Regions from separate parts of the Bacillus sp. NPDC094077 genome, predicted to be linked through region 4. Evidence: riboswitches for the same ligand, from Rfam matches in the RefSeq annotation. Region 4 holds a riboswitch; each other region holds the start of a gene.

Region 1 (4,741 bases), 200 kb from region 4:
AACCCATCCTTCTTCAGCAAAGCGCTTCACTTTTTCGGCGAGAGAAGATGGAGATTCATGATAATGTCCATCTTCATCCGGAAGACCTGCATTTGGATAACAAGAAATGTAACACTCTGATAAATCAGATAGAGAACGAATATGTTCCCTCATAAACTCAGGACCGGTCGCACAGTTTAATCCAACAGATAACGGCTTCATATGCTCTACTGATAAATAAAAAGCCTCAATTGTTTGTCCTGCCAGAGTCGTTCCCATTGGCTCAATCGTTCCTGAGATCATGATAGGCACAATTTTATTTATTTCTTCAAAAGCTGCTTGAATTCCAATATAAGCGGCTTTCACATTACGCATATCTTGACTCGTCTCAATGAGTAATACATCAACTTCGCCCTTCAATAATCCTCTCGCCTGCCTTGTATAGGCTTCAATTAGTTCTTCAAATGTAACTCCTCCTGTAACACTAATTGCTTTCGTTGTCGGCCCCATCGCACCTGCAACATATACTTCCTTCCCGCTTTCTTTAACAGCTTGCTTCGCCAAAAGTGATGCCTTTTCATTTAGTTCTTCGTCTAAATGAGACAACTCATAATCACTTAATACGATATTCGTCGCCCCAAATGTATTTGTTTCAATAATGTCAGCTCCAGCTTCAATATAAGCTTTATGAATCTTTAAAATTACATCTGGCCTTGTTTCTACTAAATATTCATTACAACCTTCGTACTCTTCTCCCCCGAAATCTTCCGCAGTTAAGTCCTCTTGCTGGATCATTGTACCCATTGCACCATCTAGTATTAAAATGCTATTTTGTAATCTTTCTTCTATACGCTTCATCAATTAATACCTTCTTTCACTTCTTGCTTCTCTCTCACATATTTAACGAGATGCTCTGTAATTTCATATTTTAAAAATGGTGTGATTAAGTATATACCGTTAAAATATTTTAATGTCGTATCAATTAATTCTTGTGAAATACGAATACCTTCCTCAATAGCTGCCTCTTTCGTTTCGTGTCCATCCATTCTCTCTCTTATTTCTTCAGGAAGAGTAATTCCCGGCACCTCAAAATGAAGAAAATCTGCATTCCGCTTACTTACTAATGGCATAATTCCAATAAAGATAGGCTGTTCCAAATGTTTTGTCGCTTCATATACTTCTTCAATTAAAGCGACATCATATATTGGCTGTGTTAAGAAATATTCCGCTCCAGCATCTATTTTTCGTTCCATTCGTTTTACAGCTGCTTTTAAATGTCTTACGTGAGGGTTAAATGCGCCACCTACAGAAAACCTTGTTGCCGGTCCAATTGATTTCCCTAAAATGGAACGTCCATCGTTCATTTCTTTAATCATTTTAATGAGCTCTATAGAGGACAAGTCATATACAGAAGTGGCACCCGGAAAATCACCAACGCGTGCTGGATCACCCGTTAAAGCTAGTACCTCCTCCATACCTAGCGCGGATAAACCTAGTAAATGAGATTGTAGTCCAATGACGTTATGGTCTCTACACGTTAAATGCGTCAATACTGGAATATCGTGCTTCGTTAATAATGCCCCCATAGCCATATTCGAAATACGTGGTGACGCTAATGAATTGTCTGCTAGTGTAATAGCGTCCGCCCCCGCTCTTTTCAGTGCTCTTGCGCCTTCAAAAAAACGCTGCGTATCTAGCGTTTTCGGTGGATCTAATTCCACTACAACTGTCGTTTGTTTCTTTGCCTTCTCTGCGAGAGTGACGTGAGCTTTCGAACGTTTTTCATGTGTATGAACTACTTTTGGTCTTTGAATCGTTTCCTTTTCTATTACAGGTGCAACATTTGCAATAGCACGCTTCATACTTTCAACATGTTCTGGAGTGGTACCACAACAACCACCCAATAACCGAATACCTTGTTCAATAAATTTTGGTGTCATCGCTTCGAAATAGGCCGGACTCCCTTCATATACGTAACGTCCCTCCACATAATTGGGGAGACCTGCATTCGGGTATGCTGACAAATAGCCATTTTGCGGAATCGATATCATTTTAAAAGCTTCCGTCATATGAAGTGGCCCGAGTTGACAGTTCAGTCCAACAACATTTGCACCGTAATCTAAAAGCTGCTTTAATATTTCATTTACATCATTTCCATTTTGAGTCGTACCTGCCTCATGTAACGCTAATTGGGCTACAATTGGAATATTCGTTTGTTTTCGTAACACCTTAACAGCATGGATTAATTCAAACTCATCATAAAAAGTCTCTAATAGTAATCCATCCACCTGTTCTTCTAATAAAGCACCTGCCTGTTCAAGTAGCATAAATTCTCTCTCCATATCAGTCGTTGTAACAGCTCCGATATGTTTCATACCACCAATTGTTCCTAAAATTGCATTTTTTTCTGTAACAGATGCTTTTGCAAGTTTTACTGCCGCTTTATTTATTTGAACAACTTGATTCTCTAATCCATACATACGTAATTTCGCTTCATTTGCCCCATACGTATTTGTTTGAATCACATCTGCTCCAGCAGCTACATATTGTTTATGAATCGATATAATTAAGTCTGGATCAGATATATTCAATTCTTCAAAACTACTTTGCAAACCATGTGAATGCAATAACGTTCCAACCGCACCATCACCTATTACAATTCCTTTTGATAATAAATCTAGTAATTTCACGAATCTCCCCTCATTTCTATCAATATAAAAACCCCCTCTTCACTTTGAAGAGGGGGACATAATTGTTCCGCCTCTTATTATGCAAAACATTCGTTTTGCAGGTATTAGCACCGTTTCAAACATTTCGTTTGAAGGTTGCCGGGTTTCACAGGGCCTTTCCCTCCACCGCTCTCAATAAGAGTTTGTCTATATATTTTATTTATGTAGCTAAAAGGAAATGCGTTCCCCTTTTAACAATGTTTGTTAATTTTTTAATAAATTTAGCATGCACAAATACAAAAGTCAATGACACTTGCGGAAAAATAAAAATTATTTAAAATAGAGTTGCAATTCAATTATCTTTTGATGTAAAGTTAAAACCATAATAAAATTTCATACGAACATTCTTATCTAGAGAGGTAGAGGGACTGGCCCTATGACGCCTCAGCAACCATTAACATTTGTTAATAAGGTGCTAATTCCAGCAAATTGTGAAAGATTTGACAGATGAGAAGAAGACTCTATTCAAACGAAAGCCTTCTTCTTAGAAGGCTTTTTTTATTTTATCCCGCTATTTGAGGGCAGTAAGACTCCCACCTCAAAATTCGGCTGGAGCAAAGAAGTTAGTTGGGAGTCGGACTGCCCGTAAAAGCCCGATTGGTTCAACTAATAATCAGCGGGGGATGAACAAAACCCCCACTGATTAAAGTTTCACTTTATATTCACTTCACTGTTCAATTTAAAAAGGAGGAATTTTCACATGTCAACTATTGAAACAAAACTAGCACAAATCGGAAACCGCAGCGAAACTACAACAGGAACTGTTAACCCGCCTGTTTATTTCTCAACCGCTTATCGTCACGAAGGAATTGGTAAATCTACTGGATTTGACTATTCACGAACAGGAAATCCAACTCGCGGTCTTTTAGAACAGGCAATCGCAGACTTAGAAAGTGGCGAACAAGGTTACGCCTGTAGTTCAGGTATGGCAGCTGTTCTCCTCGTCCTTTCGTTATTCCGTTCTGGAGATGAACTTATTGTATCTGAAGATTTATATGGGGGAACGTATCGCTTATTTTCTGAGCATGAAAAAAAGTGGAATGTTCGATGTAGATACGTAAATACACAATCTATTAAACAAATTGAGCAAGCTATCACAAATGAAACAAAAGCTATTTTCATAGAAACCCCGACTAATCCATTAATGCAAGTTACTGATATCGCAGCTATCGCAACTGTCGCAAAAAGACATGGACTACTTCTTATTGTAGACAACACATTCTACACGCCTTATATACAGCAACCATTAACAGAAGGTGCCGATATCGTACTTCATAGTGCAACGAAATATTTAGGTGGGCATAACGATGTACTAAGCGGACTTGTCGTTGCAAAAGGAAAGGAACTTTGCGAGGAAATCGCTCATTATCATAATGCCTCCGGTGCTGTCCTAAGTCCATTTGACTCATGGCTATTAATTCGTGGTATGAAAACTTTAGCGCTTCGAATGAGACAACATGAAGAAAATGCGAAAGCAGTTGTTGCTTATTTGAACGATGAAGACGGTGTGACAGATGTATTTTATCCGGGTAGAGGCGGTATGATTTCATTTCGTCTACAAGATGAAACATGGATTAATCCATTCTTACAATCTTTATCCTTAATTACATTTGCCGAAAGTCTTGGTGGTGTAGAAAGTTTAATGACTTATCCAGCAACACAAACGCATGCTGATATTCCTGAAGAAATCAGAACGGCAAACGGTGTATGCAATCGTCTTCTTCGATTCTCCGTCGGCATTGAAAATAGTAACGATTTAATTCAAGATTTAAAACAGGCCATTAAATTTGTAAAAGAAGGTGTAAGAATATGAGTTATTCTATAGATACACTCTTACTACACAACCAATATAAACATGATACACAAACCGGGGCTGTTAACGTTCCCATCTATAACACATCAACTTTTCACCAGTTTGATGTAGATACGTTCGGAAAATATGACTATAGTCGATCGGGTAATCCAACTCGTGAAGCTCTTGAAGATATTATCGCTTTATTAGAGGGCGGAACAAAGGGATTCGCCTTTGCATC
Region 2 (4,741 bases), on a different contig from region 4:
GCAGCTACAGTTGCTGTTGCAAAGCCATTATTAATAGCGGCCGGTGTTATTATGGCTGCCGTTTTAGGTTTAGGTGTAGTGATATTTTTACTAACGTCCACGATGAGTGAAGATGAAGTCAGTCCTGGAGGGATTGGTGGTCCGTTTGCACCAGGTACTGCAAGTGTTAGTCCTGAGGTAATGAGATGGGAGCCATTAGTAAGGAAATATGCAGCGCAGCATGGTATTGAAGCAATGACTCCTTTAATTCTCGCTCTTATCCAACAAGAAAGTTCTGGAACACAATTAGATGTAATGCAAAGCTCGGAATCACAAGGGTATCCTCCAGGGTATTTTACTGATCCAGAGGAAAGTATAAAATATGGTTTAATGCATTTTGCTGATTGTCATAAAAAATCCAATGGTGATCAAAATATTACACTACAATGCTATAACTACGGGACCGGCTACGCTAACTATGCAGTTTCGAAAGGTGGATATACACACGAGAATGCAAGGGCATTTTCTGCAGAGCAATCAGCTAAAAATGGTTATAGATGTGCATCATGGCGAAGTCCGGAAGCAGTATCTAATAATTGGTGCTATGGTGATCCAGATTATGTTCCGCATGTTATGAAATATTATCAACCTGGTCAAAACCCCGGAGGTTCTGGTGGGATTGCCGGTGGTAGCGTTTTAGGTGATGATGTATTCCAAGCAATTATGGCAGAAGCCCTAAAGTACCAAGGATGGCCATATGTATTTGGAGGGCGTACGCCAAATACATCATTTGATTGTAGTGGAATAATTGAATATACGTATTCAAGGGTTGGTATTAATTTATTTGGTACCGCACAAACCCAATGGGATAAAACGCAACGTGTAACGGATCCTAAGCCAGGAGACTTAGTATTTTTCCATAGCACATATGCTACAAGTAACTATATTACACATGTTGGCATTTATGTAGGAAATAATACCATGTATCATGCTGGTGATCCAATTGGATATGCTGATTTAAGCAAAGCATATTTTCAACAACATTTTGCGGGGTATGGTCGTGTGGTTAGATAATACTGCAATTAACACTTAGCAACTCATGAAACTGCAAAAAGGAGGTAAATAGATGAAGAAAATTACCATTATAATAGCAATCCTATTAATATGTAGTATAGGATTTTTAGTGAAATATCAATCTGATAATGAAAAACTTAAAAATAATAATATAAAATTAACAAAAAAAGTGGAAAAGGTGGAGGCGCAATACAACGATACAAAAAAGGAGTTGTCGGCTCTAAAGAGTAATAATCAACAACAAGTAAAAGAAGCTGCAGAACGATTCCTTAAAGCTTTCCGTACGTATGATACTGGTAAAGGTGAATCCTACCTTGCTAATATCGATGCATATATAACACCAAATGCAAAGAAAGAATTAACTCCACCAGGTGGGCCAACGCAATCTGCTCCAGGGACTGTAGATGAAAAAGAAAAGAAAAAAGTCTCCTTTCAGTCTGAATACACAGGTGGCGAGTTGTACTATGCATTCTTAGACACTACTAAAGCTAATATATTAGCAAAAGTGAAAAGTAAAATTACAGTTAATGGTGTTTCATCTGATAATATGTCATTAATGCAAATAAATCTTATCTATGATGGAAATAAGAAGTTATGGCTTGTCGACAAGCTTATACCTTTAGCAGATTTAAAAGATCGTATGCCTTAAGTGGTGTACACATATTACATGTAGAGTAATAGAAAAACCCCTCTTAGCATTGTTAATAAGAGGGGTTTTTAGGTGTTTACTGTAACTTTGAAATAAAGTCGTACTGTTTATAAAAAAGATGTACCGTTTTAAAGAAAGTTATACCGTTTATAAAAAATATCCCTTTGTATAAAGGGATATTTTTTATGCGTATTTTTAATTGCAAAAATACTTTGTCAAAAATACTTTACGAATTGTAAGAAATAAATTGCAATTTTCTTAAGAGGTGTTGCTTTTGTTACATAATAGAATTGTAGTTTGCCGAGCAGAAAAAGGTTGGACGCAAGAAGAACTGGCAAAAAGGGTGGGTGTTAGTCGACAAACTATTGCTACTCTTGAAAAAAATAAATATAATCCTTCTCTAATTCTTGCCTTTAAAATCGCAAATGAATTTGAAAAGTCAATAACTGACGTGTTCGATTATCAGGGGGAGTGAGACATATGTTGTGGTTAAAATCTTTATTTTTAGTTTTAATATTCATCAGTCAGATGTATGTAGTAAAATTTCAATCAAGTGATGAGGCAAAAGACGAAAGAGGGAGAGAAATTCAATATAAAACAAATAATGTATTGTACAACATTCTATATTTAGGTATCATTACCATTATTATTTTTCAATCGATAGATATTGTTCCTTCAGAATTTCTACCTGATTTATTGTTATATTTTGTGCTTGCATTAAGTGTGCTAGGCAGTATTTTTATATTTATCAACAGAAACAGGAAAAATTACTAACATGAGTTAGGCTTTTTATCTTGTTCTAGTAGGCGTTTGAACAAAGTGTTTCTTTTAAAAAGGGGTAGAGTCACACATCCCTAAGTTGCTGGATATGTATGGTGACCCCCATAGCCAAAGAAGTAAGAAGATATTTAGAAGTGCATCAAATTTTGAGGAAGTGCTTGTGAACCGTATTATAAATAAATGAGGTTTTGTATGTTCGATTTTTAAATAATACCCAAGAAGGAGTGGGTTGCATTTATAGTAATACTCTATTTTTTGTATTTCTATAATAGATAATTTTTTTAAAAAACAGAATCATCTTGACAGTTATTGAATGGATTGATAAGGTTATAAAAAAATATTTCTTATCCAGAGAGGTGGAGGGACTGGCCTTATGAAACCTCAGCAACAGGTCTGCTTAAGTAGACACTGTGCTAATTCCAGCGGGTGATAATCCTGATAGATGAGAGCTTCCGTTTTTATTTGTCAGTAGCGCCCTCTTTTTTAGAGTGCGTTTTTGTTTTTTCTGGATAGTAACTAAAGGAGAGTAGAAATGGAGAACAAAAATGGGCAAGAATTTCAAAGGAAAATGCAAGCACGTCATTTAGTCATGCTATCACTTGGTGGGGTGATTGGAACGGGCTTATTCTTAAGTTCGGGTTACACTATTCAACAAGCTGGCCCATTTGGAACAATTCTATCCTATTTGGTTGGTGCGCTAGTGGTTTATCTAGTTATGCTATGTTTAGGAGAACTTTCCGTACATATGCCCGAAACGGGCGCATTTCATAGTTATGCAGTTAAATACATTGGACCGGGTACAGGGTATACAGTAGCCTGGTTGTATTGGTTAACTTGGACTGTTGCTTTAGGTTCTGAATTTACAGCCGCAGGATTACTTATGAAGCGATGGTTTCCATCGATTAATGTTTGGGTATGGAGTGCTCTTTTTGCCATTTTGATCTTTGTATTAAATGTTCTGACTGTTAAATTTTTTGCCGAATCCGAATTTTGGTTTTCATCGATAAAGGTTATAGCTATTGTGATTTTTATTGTTTTAGGAGTAGCGGCAATGCTAGGGTTTCTTCCGATGACTCATTCAAAAGCAGCACCATTCTTTTCTAATTTTACAAGTGGAGGTTTATTTCCCCATGGTGCTACGGCCATTATAATGACCATGCTTGCGGTTAATTTTGCTTTTTCTGGAACAGAATTAATAGGCATTGCAGCTGGAGAAACAGCGAACCCGGAAAAAATGATACCGAAGGCCATTCGAACTACTCTGTGGAGATTGATCATCTTTTTTGTAGGAACGATTGTTGTTTTATCTGCGTTATTGCCTAGTTCTGATGCGGGGGTATTAGAGAGTCCTTTTGTTGCAGTTCTAGAACGAATTGGGGTGCCATATTCAGCTGACATAATGAATTTCGTTATCTTAATAGCCATTTTATCTGCGGCAAACTCAGGCCTTTATGCCTCTTCTAGAATGCTTTGGTCGCTTGCGAATAAGAATACGATATCACCGATTTTTGGAAAAATGACGAAGCAAGGTGTTCCAATCAACGCCGTTATTTTCAGCATGGTGGGTGGAGCTTTGGCTTTGCTCTCAAGTATTGTGGCACCAGATACTGTCTATATCGTACTTGTTTCCATTTCCGGTCTAGCAGTAGTCGTAGTTTGGATGAGTATTAGTGCTTCCCAGTTCCTATTTCGCAGACAATTTTTGAAAGAAGGAAATTCTGAAAAGGACTTGATTTATCGTACACCACTATATCCATTAGTACCAATTGCTTCTTTTATCCTTTGTCTGGCATCGTGTATTGGAATTGCATTCGATCCAACACAGAGAATTGCCTTATATTGCGGCATACCGTTTATTTTGTTTTGCTATGGAAGTTATTATCTAACAAAAAATCTAAAAAAGAGGGGCGTAGATTATGTCGAACAAAATCAACCCAATTGATGATATTTTATCCCAACATTCCATTATGCTTCTTGACGGAGCATTAGCTACAGAATTGGAGGCGCATGGATGTAATTTGGACGATCCTCTTTGGTCGGCACGTGTGTTACTAGAAAATCCGGAACTAATTTATCAGGTTCATTCAGACTATTTTCGTGCTGGAGCGGACTGTGCCATAACAGCAAGCTATCAAGCTACTATTAGTGGTTTTTCCGCGCGCGGAATACAAGAACAGGAAGCTTTGGAATTAATTAAGAAAACGGTGTTACTTGCAAGAAGGGCAAGAGATGATTTTTGGAAGGAAAATACGCAAACGA
Region 3 (4,741 bases), on a different contig from region 4:
TGAAACCTTATCAATGTCCTAAAATCATTAGTTTAAAAAAAGTGTATAGTGGTACATATTTATTCCGAGCGGTTATTGAAGTGACAAAGTATGAACAGGTCGGTGGAAAAATTGTTCCGCCATTTGAAAAAGTAACAATTACGTTTAATAACGAAGAAGGCGAATGGGAAGTTGTAAAGTTTTCAGTAAAGCGCTTACCAGATGATACGAAACTAAACTGTAAAAAAACAATATAAAAAATTGTTTGACAAATAAAATGGTCCTTTGGTATTGTTAATAGCAACAATTAGATGTTTGAAAATTAAATAGACTTACCTCATCTACTCTCAAAGGTAGAGGCCGCGATAGGAAAGAGTAAGCTATGGGAGATTTAGTGGAATCTGTGATCATAGGTTGAAAGGGACTATTGCCGAAATATAAGAATGACCACCTTATTCATATATTGGGACTGCATTGAATAAATGTAGTACTGTCATAAGATTTATTTTATGGAGAGCTATTTGGAGATGTTGATGCGGTTTCTTATTTGAGAAGATAACAACTCGTTTATTTTTTCAATATATATTTTTCCTAATAAGAAACGCGTGTGAACATTGTTCCGCGCGTTTTTTGTCTATCTAAAAGCGTGCTGCAATGAATAGAAGATTGGGGTTATGAGTTTTAGAGGAAATAAGGGAGGAATTCAAATGTATTTACACGGCACAAGCCGAATCAATGGGCAAGGACACTTAGAAATTGGAGGGTGCGATACGACGCAGCTCGCAAAACAATACGGAACACCACTTTATGTATACGATGAAGAGTCTATTCGAGGGAAATGTCGTGCGTTTCATCGTGCTTTTAAAGAAAGTGGTTTCTCTTATCAAGTAGCATATGCAAGCAAGGCGTTCTTGTGCATGGAGATGTGCCGAGTAGCTTGTGAAGAGAATATGTCATTAGATGTCGTTTCTGGAGGAGAGTTATATACAGCACTCCAAGCAGGATTTCCAGCATCGCGTATTCATTTTCATGGAAATAATAAAACAGAAGAAGAGATAGTGATGGCTCTTCAGGCAAATATCGGTTGTTTTGTAGTAGATAATTTCTTTGAACTAGAAGTTTTACATGATTTAGCAGTAGAACATGGGAAATTTGTGAACATATTAATCCGTGTTACGCCTGGAGTAGAGGCACACACACACGAATATATAACAACAGGCCAAGAGGATTCGAAATTTGGATTTGGTGTTTCAAATGGTCAAGCAATGCAAGCGATTGAGCTAGCATTACAAAAGTCAAATTATAATGTGTTAGGAATTCATTCACATATCGGATCACAAATATTTGAAACAGCTGGTTTTGTTCGAGCAATTGAAGTTCTTCGCCAATTTTTAGAAGAGGTGAGAGAACAAACAAACTATGTAGTAAAAGTGTTGAATGTGGGCGGCGGATTTGGTATACGTTATACGGAGTCGGATACACCATTAACACTTGAAACGTATGTTCATGCCGTAACAAGTACGATAAGAGAACAGTTTACACAATGCGAATATCCGCTTCCAGAAATATGGATTGAACCAGGTCGTAGTATTGTAGGTGATGCCGGAACAACACTTTATACAGTCGGATCGGTGAAAGATATTCCTGGCATTCGGAAATATGTTTCAGTGGATGGTGGAATGACAGATAATTTAAGGCCGGCTCTATACGGAGCTCGTTATGAGGCAATGTTGGCGAATCGAGGAAATGATGGAAATGAGGAGCTCGTTTCAATTGCAGGAAAATGTTGTGAGAGTGGAGATATGTTGATTTGGGATATTCATCTACCGAAAGTTGCTTCTTCTGATTTACTAGCAATTTCTTGCACTGGGGCATATGGGTACTCGATGGCGAATAATTATAATCGTATTTGTAGACCAGCCGTCGTCTTTGCAAAAGGCGGAGCATCACAAATTGTTGTAGAACGCGAAACGTATGAAAATATTATTGGAAACGATCGCATACGTATTAAAGAGCTTGCTTAAATGTGAAAAAGGAGTTGTTCGGATGGGCAATTCCTTTTTTATAAAATAAAATAATTAAAATATATCGGAAAACTAGGATTGAAAAAAATCAGAATTGTGATAAAATACAAATACAAAGCTTATCAAGAGAAGCGGAGGGAACTGGCCCTACGAAGCTCGGCAACCTGCTTATAAAAAGCAAGGTGCTAAATCCAGCAAAATGGAATCCATTTTGAAAGATAAGGTAAAATATATTACCGAACAGTCTTTTCGAAATGGGAAAGATTTTTTTTATGAATAAAAAAGGGGGGCTGTTCGCGTGAGCGTACGGGAACATTTTGATGAAGTATCTGAAAAAATTCAAACGATGCTTGCTGATATGAAATATGGTTCAATTACAATTGTTGTGCAAGATGGAAAAGTCATTCAGTTAGAGAAAAGTGAAAAGGTCCGTTTAAAGTAAAAAGCGCTGACTAGAAAAACTAGAGGCGGTTTTAATCTATTTTAATAGGTTAAAGCCGTCTTTTTGCTTTTACAGGGGGAAAAGACATGTTGACTTATGAGACGTGGAAAGAAAATAGTGTTCCGTTTTCGGAAAAAGATGAAACGAAGGGCGCGCTATCAGTATTAAGTTGGGCTTACAAAGAATATAAAGATGAAATTGTGTATGCGTGTAGCTTTGGAGTGGAGGGTATGGTATTACTCCATCTTATAAACCAAGTAAATCCATCTGCTAAAGTTGTATTTTTAGATACAAATGTTCATTTTCAAGAAACGTACGAATTGATTAAAAAAGTACGTGAGCGATTTCCTTCATTAAATATTATAGAAAAACAACCAGAACTTACACTTGATGAACAAGCGAAGTTGCATGGTGAGAAACTATGGGAAAGCAATCCAAATCTCTGCTGTAAGATTAGGAAAATTTTGCCTTTGGAAAAATCACTTGCAGCAGAAAAAGCGTGGATATCGGGATTAAGAAGGGAACAATCAGAAACGCGTAAGCATACAAAGTTTATAAATCAAGATCATCGTTTTCAATCTATTAAAGTTTGTCCGCTTATCCATTGGACGTGGAAAGAAGTGTGGCGATATGTATACAAACATAACTTGCCGTATAACCCACTTCATGATATTGGATATCCAAGTATTGGGTGTGAGAAATGTACGTTACCTGTAGGAGCAGGTGGTGATTCAAGAGAAGGTAGATGGGCTGGGAAAGTGAAAACCGAGTGCGGTCTTCATTACCAATAAGATGAATCTTGAAATAAAGCTAAGAGGGGATATAGAAAATGACTATAATAAACGAATTAATAAACCGTGTAGATGAGACATACGACGTATCACAAATTGAAAAAGAAATTAAACTAGACAACATTGCGTTAAGCGATTTAGAACTGCTAGCGACAGGGGGATATAGTCCGCTTACTGGTTTTTTAGGAAAAAAAGATTATGATTCGGTTGTAGAAACGCTTCGTTTAGCAAATGGTAGCGTATGGAGTATACCGATTACATTGCCAGTAACAGAAGAAGTAGCAGAGAGACTGAAGGCTGGGGAGAAAGTAAAACTTGTCAACGACGGAAATATATATGGTGTCATTCAAATAGAAGATATTTTTGCACCTGATAAAGAAAAAGAAGCGTTACTTGTATATAAAACGACGGATGAGGCTCATCCAGGAGTGAAAAAATTATATGAACGACCAAATGTTTACGTTGGAGGGGCTATTACTCTTATAAAACGCTTTGAAAATAAGCAATTTCCTTCTTATCATTTAGACCCAATTGAAACGAGAGAAGAATTTAAAAAACGTGGTTGGAAAACAGTAGTCGGATTTCAAACGAGAAACCCGGTACATCGTGCTCATGAGTATATTCAAAAATCTGCTCTTGAAATTGTAGATGGTCTCTTTTTAAATCCGCTCGTTGGGGAAACAAAGTCAGATGATATTCCTGCTGATGTAAGGATGGAAAGCTACGAAGTGTTACTTCAAAACTATTATCCAAAAAAGCGCGTCTTTTTAGGGGTGTTTCCTGCAGCAATGCGTTACGCAGGACCAAGGGAAGCGATATTTCATGCATTAGTAAGAAAGAATTTTGGGTGTACCCACTTTATTGTAGGGCGTGATCATGCCGGGGTAGGAGACTATTACGGAACATACGAAGCGCAGGACATATTTACGAATTTTACAGTAGAAGAGTTAGGGATTACGCCGTTATTTTTTGAACATAGTTTTTACTGCATTAAATGCGAATCGATGGCTTCGACGAAAACATGTCCGCATGGGAAAGAGGATCATGTCATTTTATCGGGTACGAAAGTAAGAGAAATGTTAAGAAATGGTGAGATTCCGCCAAGTGCATTTAGTCGTAAAGAGGTAGTGGAAGTGTTAATTAAAGGTTTGAAAAAAGAAGTAGTAACAGAATAGGGAGAGAACGAGATGGATACGAACATTACTTGGCATACAGCGTCTGTTTCAAAAGATGAGAGAAGAGTAAAGAATGGGCATCATAGTTTTGTAGTTTGGTTTACTGGTTTATCAGCTTCAGGTAAATCTACAGTAGCGAATGCAGTTGCCCGTAAACTATTTGACAAGAATATAGGAAACTATGTGCTAGATGGGGATAATATTCGCCACGGATTAAATAAAGATTTAGGTTTTTCTGAAAGTGATCGCATGGAAAATATAAGACGTATTGGCGAAGTGGCGAAGCTATTTGTAGATCAAGGGACGGTTGTCCTTACAGCATTTATTTCA
Region 4 (4,741 bases):
ATCTTGAACTGCACCAAAAATACTAACATACATATGATCTTGCAGTAGGTTAATTGTTTCGATGACACTTTTATTCCCAACTGCAAAAGCAATACGCCAGCCAGCCATATTGAAAGTTTTTGATAAAGTATAAATTTCAATTCCTGTATCTTTGGCGCCGTCTGCTTGCAAGAAACTAACAGGCTTTTGACCATCAAATCCGATAGCACCGTAAGCAAAATCGTGAACAACTAATATATTATGTTTATTAGCAAAATGAATGGTTGCATCAAAAAAATCTTTTGATGCAGTAGCACCGGTAGGATTATTTGGATAGTTTAAAAACATTAACTTTGCGCGCTCAGCGATAGAGTCATCAATTTTCGTATAATCCGGTAAAAAATTATTTTCTGCAATAAGTGGCATCGTTTCAAAGTGTGCTTTTGCTAAAGCAACTCCTGATAAATAATCTGGATAGCCTGGATCTGGAACGAGAATAGTATCTCCAGGGTTTGTAAAACAAAGTGGTAATTCTACTAATCCGGCCTTTCCACCAAACAAAATAGCAACTTCAGTTTTTGGATTTAGTTCTACGCCATATTCACGTTTATAGAATGTTGCCACGGCTTCTTTTAAGCTTTCATGTCCGCGAAATGGCGGATATTTATGATGAATGGCCTTTTCGGCAGCATCTTGCAAAGCTTTTACGATATGCTGCGGGGTTGGTTGATCTGGATTACCTTGACCTAGATTAATAACATCGTGACCAGCTACAACGACTTTGTTAACTTTTGCAACAAGCGAAGCGAAAAATTGTGTTGGTAATGATGTTACTATCTCAGAAGGTTGAAATAATTTCATACTTTCCACCTCTTTTGAAAGTTGTTACAATTCTAGTGACAAATGATATAATCTTTCCAGTATTTTGTAAAGAAAAAATTAAGAATGGGGCTGGCAAAATGAAAGTCGCATGTATTCAAATGGATATTGCTTTTGGAGATGTGGAAAACAATATTGAGAATGCTAAAAATAAAATAAACGAAGCGATGAAGGAAGGACCAGACGTTATCGTCTTACCTGAACTATGGACAACAGGATATGATTTAACGAGGCTTTCTGAAATCGCAGATATGGATGGAGTGAAAACAAAAGAAAAGTTGAAAGAGTGGGCGAAGCAATATGGTGTACATATTGTTGGTGGCTCCATAGCAAAGCAAACAGAGCAAGGTGTTACAAATACAATGTATGTGGTAGACAATGAGGGCCAGTTAGTCAATGAATATAGTAAAGTGCATTTATTTCAGCTTATGGATGAACATAAATATTTAATAGCTGGTAATGGGACAGGTGAATTTACGCTCGATAATGTAGAGTGTGCTGGCACAATTTGTTATGATATTCGTTTTCCGGAGTGGATGCGTGTCCATACTGCCAAAGGTGCAAAAGTTTTATTTGTTGTAGCAGAATGGCCATTAGTTCGTCTAGCACATTGGCGCTTGCTTTTGCAGGCGAGAGCGGTTGAAAACCAGTGTTACGTTGTGGCATGTAATAGAGCAGGAAAGGACCCAAATAATGAGTTTGCAGGTCATTCTTTAATTGTGGATCCTTGGGGGGAAGTTGTAGTAGAGGCAAATGAAGAGGAAGCCATTTTATTTGGGGAGCTTAAATTTGAGAAAATAAAAGAGGTTCGTAAAGGAATTCCAGTTTTTGCAGATCGTCGTCCAGAATTATACAAATAAAATGTTGACAAGTGATTTTTATTCTTGGTATAGTCTTCAACATAAAGTTAAAAATTCGAAAAATTATACAACTCTTATCAAGAGCAGGTGGAGGGATTTGGCCCGATGAAGCCCAGCAACCGACCGTAATACCATTGTGAAATGGGGCGTTTATTTACGCCAAAAGGCACGGTGCTAATTCCAGCAGAAAGTAAACTTTCTGGCAGATAAGAGGGGAGAAGATAAACTTCAAACCTCTTTCTTCGTGGAAAGAGGTTTTTCTGCGCTAGAAAAACCTCTGAATTTAAAAAGGGGGAGAAGACGATGGAATATTATGCATTAACAGAAATAACAGCCGTACAATATGCGAAAGAACATGGCTATTTTGAAAAGAAAGCAAATGTAGTTTGTCATGAAATTGGAGATGGAAACTTAAATTACGTGTTCAAATTAGATGATGGAGAGAAATCAATTATAATAAAACAAGCACTTCCATATGCGAAAGTAGTTGGTGAGAGCTGGCCGTTGTCTATAAAAAGAGCAACGATTGAAAGTAAGGCATTACAAATTTTTGCGAAGTATGTACCGGAATATGTTCCGGTAGTATACAGTCATGATGAAGAGTTAGCAGTAACAGTAATAGAAGACTTATCAAGACTAACGATTACAAGAAGAGGATTGATAGACGGAGAAGAGTATCCGCTTTTATCGCAGCATATTGGTCGTTTTCTAGCCTATGTTTTATTTTATACTTCAGATTTCGGTTTACAGTCAGAAGAGAAAAGGGTACTAGAGGGTACATTTGTAAATCCGGACCTTTGTAAAATTACAGAAGATTTAGTGTTTACAGATCCGTTTGGGCACTACGATACGAACGATTATGAACCAGATTTACAGCTAGCTGTTGATGAACTTTGGAGTGATAAAACCTTAAAACTAAAAGTAGCGCAGTATAAATATAAATTTTTAACGAGAAAAGAAACGCTTATTCACGGGGATTTACATACTGGAAGTATTTTTTCATCACCTTCTGAAACAAAAGTGATTGATCCGGAATTTGCAACGTATGGTCCGTTTGGATTTGACATCGGTCAATTTATTGCAAACCTATTATTAAATGCTTTATCTAGGGAAGAAGAGAATAGAAGTGTACTATTTTTCCATATAGAGAAGACATGGAGTTATTTTGTAGAAGCTTTTACGAAGTTATGGATTGGAGAAGGTGTAGAATCATACACGAAAGAAAAACAATGGCTACCAATTATTTTGCAAAATATTTTTATTGATGCTGTCGGATTTGCCGGATGTGAAGTAATTCGTAGAACAATTGGCTTAGCCCATGTAGCTGATTTAGATGAAATAGCAAATAAAGAAAAAAGAATTCAAGCTAAGAAGCAAGCGCTATACTTAGGAAAAGAATTAATAAAATATGAATCTAAGAGTGCTGATATTCAATTGTTTCGAACGTTATTTCAACAGACAGTTTCAGGGGGCGTAAAAGTATGAGTACAATTGTTACTGTTCCGAGATCTGTAAGTTGGAAAGGTGATGCAATTGCGGTATTAAATCAAACAAAGTTGCCGCATAGTATGGAATACAAAACATTAACGACTATTGAAGAAGTATGGAAAAGCATCATGATGTTAGAAGTACGAGGAGCGCCTGCAATTGGAATTGTAGCTGCGTTTGGTTTGGCGCTTGCAGCAAAAAAGTATAATACTTTACATATCGAAGAATTTCAAAAGAAGTTTAATAGGGACTGTAACTATTTAGGAACATCACGCCCAACGGCAGTCAATTTATTTTGGGCAATCGATCGTATGAGAGAATCTATTCGAGGGATTACTACAATAAAAGAAGCGCAAAAAATGTTAGAAGAAGAAGCGCTTCGCATTCAGCAAGAGGATGAAGCGGTATGCCGGAGTATTGGAGAACATGCGTTAACATGTTTTAAAGACGGTGATAACATTTTAACAATTTGTAACGCTGGAAGCATTGCAACTGCTAGATATGGAACTGCATTAGCACCGTTTTATATTGGAAAAGAGAAAGGTGTACGTTTACATGCATATGCTTGTGAAACGAGACCTATTTTACAAGGTGGCCGTTTAACGACATGGGAATTGAAGCAAGCAAATATTGATGTAACGCTCATTACCGATAATACTGCTGCTTATGCTATTCAAACGAAAGAAATAAACGCGATTATTGTAGGGGCGGATCGAATTGTCGCAAATGGAGATACGGCAAATAAAATTGGAACAATGAATTTAGCTATTTTAGCAAAATATTTTGATATTCCATTTTATGTTGCTGCGCCGCTATCGACATTCGATGTTACGAAAGAAACTGGAGCTGGAATTGTTATTGAAGAAAGAGATGAAACAGAAGTTACGAAAATTTTTGGGAAGCAAATAGCACCAGTTGGAACTGATGTTTATAATCCTGCATTTGACGTAACATCGAACGAATTAATTACAGGTATTATTACTGAGAAAGGTATTATACGCGGGGATTATAAACGAGAAATTGCATCATTATTTGAAAAACAAGCTAGTAAGTAATAGCTTGTTTTTTTATGCCTAAATCTATTTGTTTTTCTTATATATATAATGAAAGGAGGAGAAGAAGATGGAAGAGTGGATCAGGATGGTAGGTAATGTAGGGTTTCCGATTGTTGTAACATTGTATTTACTCCATCGTATTGAAAGTAAATTAGATGGAGTAATTGTTGCAATAGAAAAGTTACCACAGCAATTACTAAAGTACGACGATCCTCGTGATAAAAAATAAAGTTTGCTCTTCGTGAGCAAACTTTATTTTTTATTGAGCAGTATAGCCACCATCGATAACGACAGCTTGACCAGTTATGCCTTTTGCTTTTTCACTCGCTAAAAACATAGCATAATCAGCGATTTCTTGTACTTGTAATAACCGCTTTTGTGGTACAAGAGGATAAATGACATTTTCTAAAACATTTTCAAGTGGTACATTTCTTGTAGTTGCTAAGTCTTGCAGTTGATTACGTACAAGAGGGGTATCGA

Evidence for each region. Region 4 has a riboswitch for S-adenosylmethionine ahead of mtnK (S-methyl-5-thioribose kinase). Riboswitches for the same ligand answer to the same signal wherever they lie in the genome.
Region 1: another riboswitch for S-adenosylmethionine. It lies ahead of ACQKNR_RS03955 (bifunctional homocysteine S-methyltransferase/methylenetetrahydrofolate reductase); the one in region 4 lies ahead of mtnK (S-methyl-5-thioribose kinase).
Region 2: another riboswitch for S-adenosylmethionine. It lies ahead of mmuP (S-methylmethionine permease); the one in region 4 lies ahead of mtnK (S-methyl-5-thioribose kinase).
Region 3: another riboswitch for S-adenosylmethionine. It lies ahead of ACQKNR_RS10665 (YezD family protein); the one in region 4 lies ahead of mtnK (S-methyl-5-thioribose kinase).

Annotation. Positions count from the first base shown of each region.
Region 1 is NZ_JBNNUF010000001.1:758,122-762,862, forward strand. It holds gene metH (methionine synthase) at 1-837, opposite strand, end outside; gene ACQKNR_RS03955 (bifunctional homocysteine S-methyltransferase/methylenetetrahydrofolate reductase) at 837-2,669, opposite strand; SAM riboswitch class I at 2,741-2,850, opposite strand; SAM riboswitch class I at 3,053-3,162, shown strand; gene metI (cystathionine gamma-synthase/O-acetylhomoserine thiolyase) at 3,409-4,521, shown strand; gene metC (cystathionine beta-lyase) at 4,518-4,741, shown strand, end outside.
Region 2 is NZ_JBNNUF010000015.1:70,750-75,490, forward strand. It holds gene ACQKNR_RS24800 (lysozyme family protein) at 1-1,053, shown strand, start outside; gene ACQKNR_RS24805 (hypothetical protein) at 1,106-1,702, shown strand; gene ACQKNR_RS24810 (helix-turn-helix transcriptional regulator) at 1,977-2,177, shown strand; gene ACQKNR_RS24815 (hypothetical protein) at 2,183-2,476, shown strand; SAM riboswitch class I at 2,824-2,931, shown strand; gene mmuP (S-methylmethionine permease) at 3,015-4,424, shown strand; gene mmuM (homocysteine S-methyltransferase) at 4,399-4,741, shown strand, end outside.
Region 3 is NZ_JBNNUF010000003.1:375,769-380,509, forward strand. It holds gene ACQKNR_RS10655 (DUF3888 domain-containing protein) at 1-236, shown strand, start outside; lysine riboswitch at 326-507, shown strand; gene lysA (diaminopimelate decarboxylase) at 687-2,003, shown strand; SAM riboswitch class I at 2,120-2,228, shown strand; gene ACQKNR_RS10665 (YezD family protein) at 2,302-2,445, shown strand; gene ACQKNR_RS10670 (phosphoadenylyl-sulfate reductase) at 2,532-3,236, shown strand; gene sat (sulfate adenylyltransferase) at 3,275-4,411, shown strand; gene cysC (adenylyl-sulfate kinase) at 4,424-4,741, shown strand, end outside.
Region 4 is NZ_JBNNUF010000001.1:561,659-566,399, reverse strand. It holds gene ACQKNR_RS02820 (pyridoxal phosphate-dependent aminotransferase) at 1-840, opposite strand, end outside; gene ACQKNR_RS02815 (carbon-nitrogen family hydrolase) at 855-1,718, shown strand; SAM riboswitch class I at 1,790-1,931, shown strand; gene mtnK (S-methyl-5-thioribose kinase) at 2,022-3,203, shown strand; gene mtnA (S-methyl-5-thioribose-1-phosphate isomerase) at 3,200-4,261, shown strand; gene ACQKNR_RS02800 (YvrJ family protein) at 4,329-4,490, shown strand; gene ACQKNR_RS02795 (3-hydroxybutyrate dehydrogenase) at 4,521-4,741, opposite strand, start outside.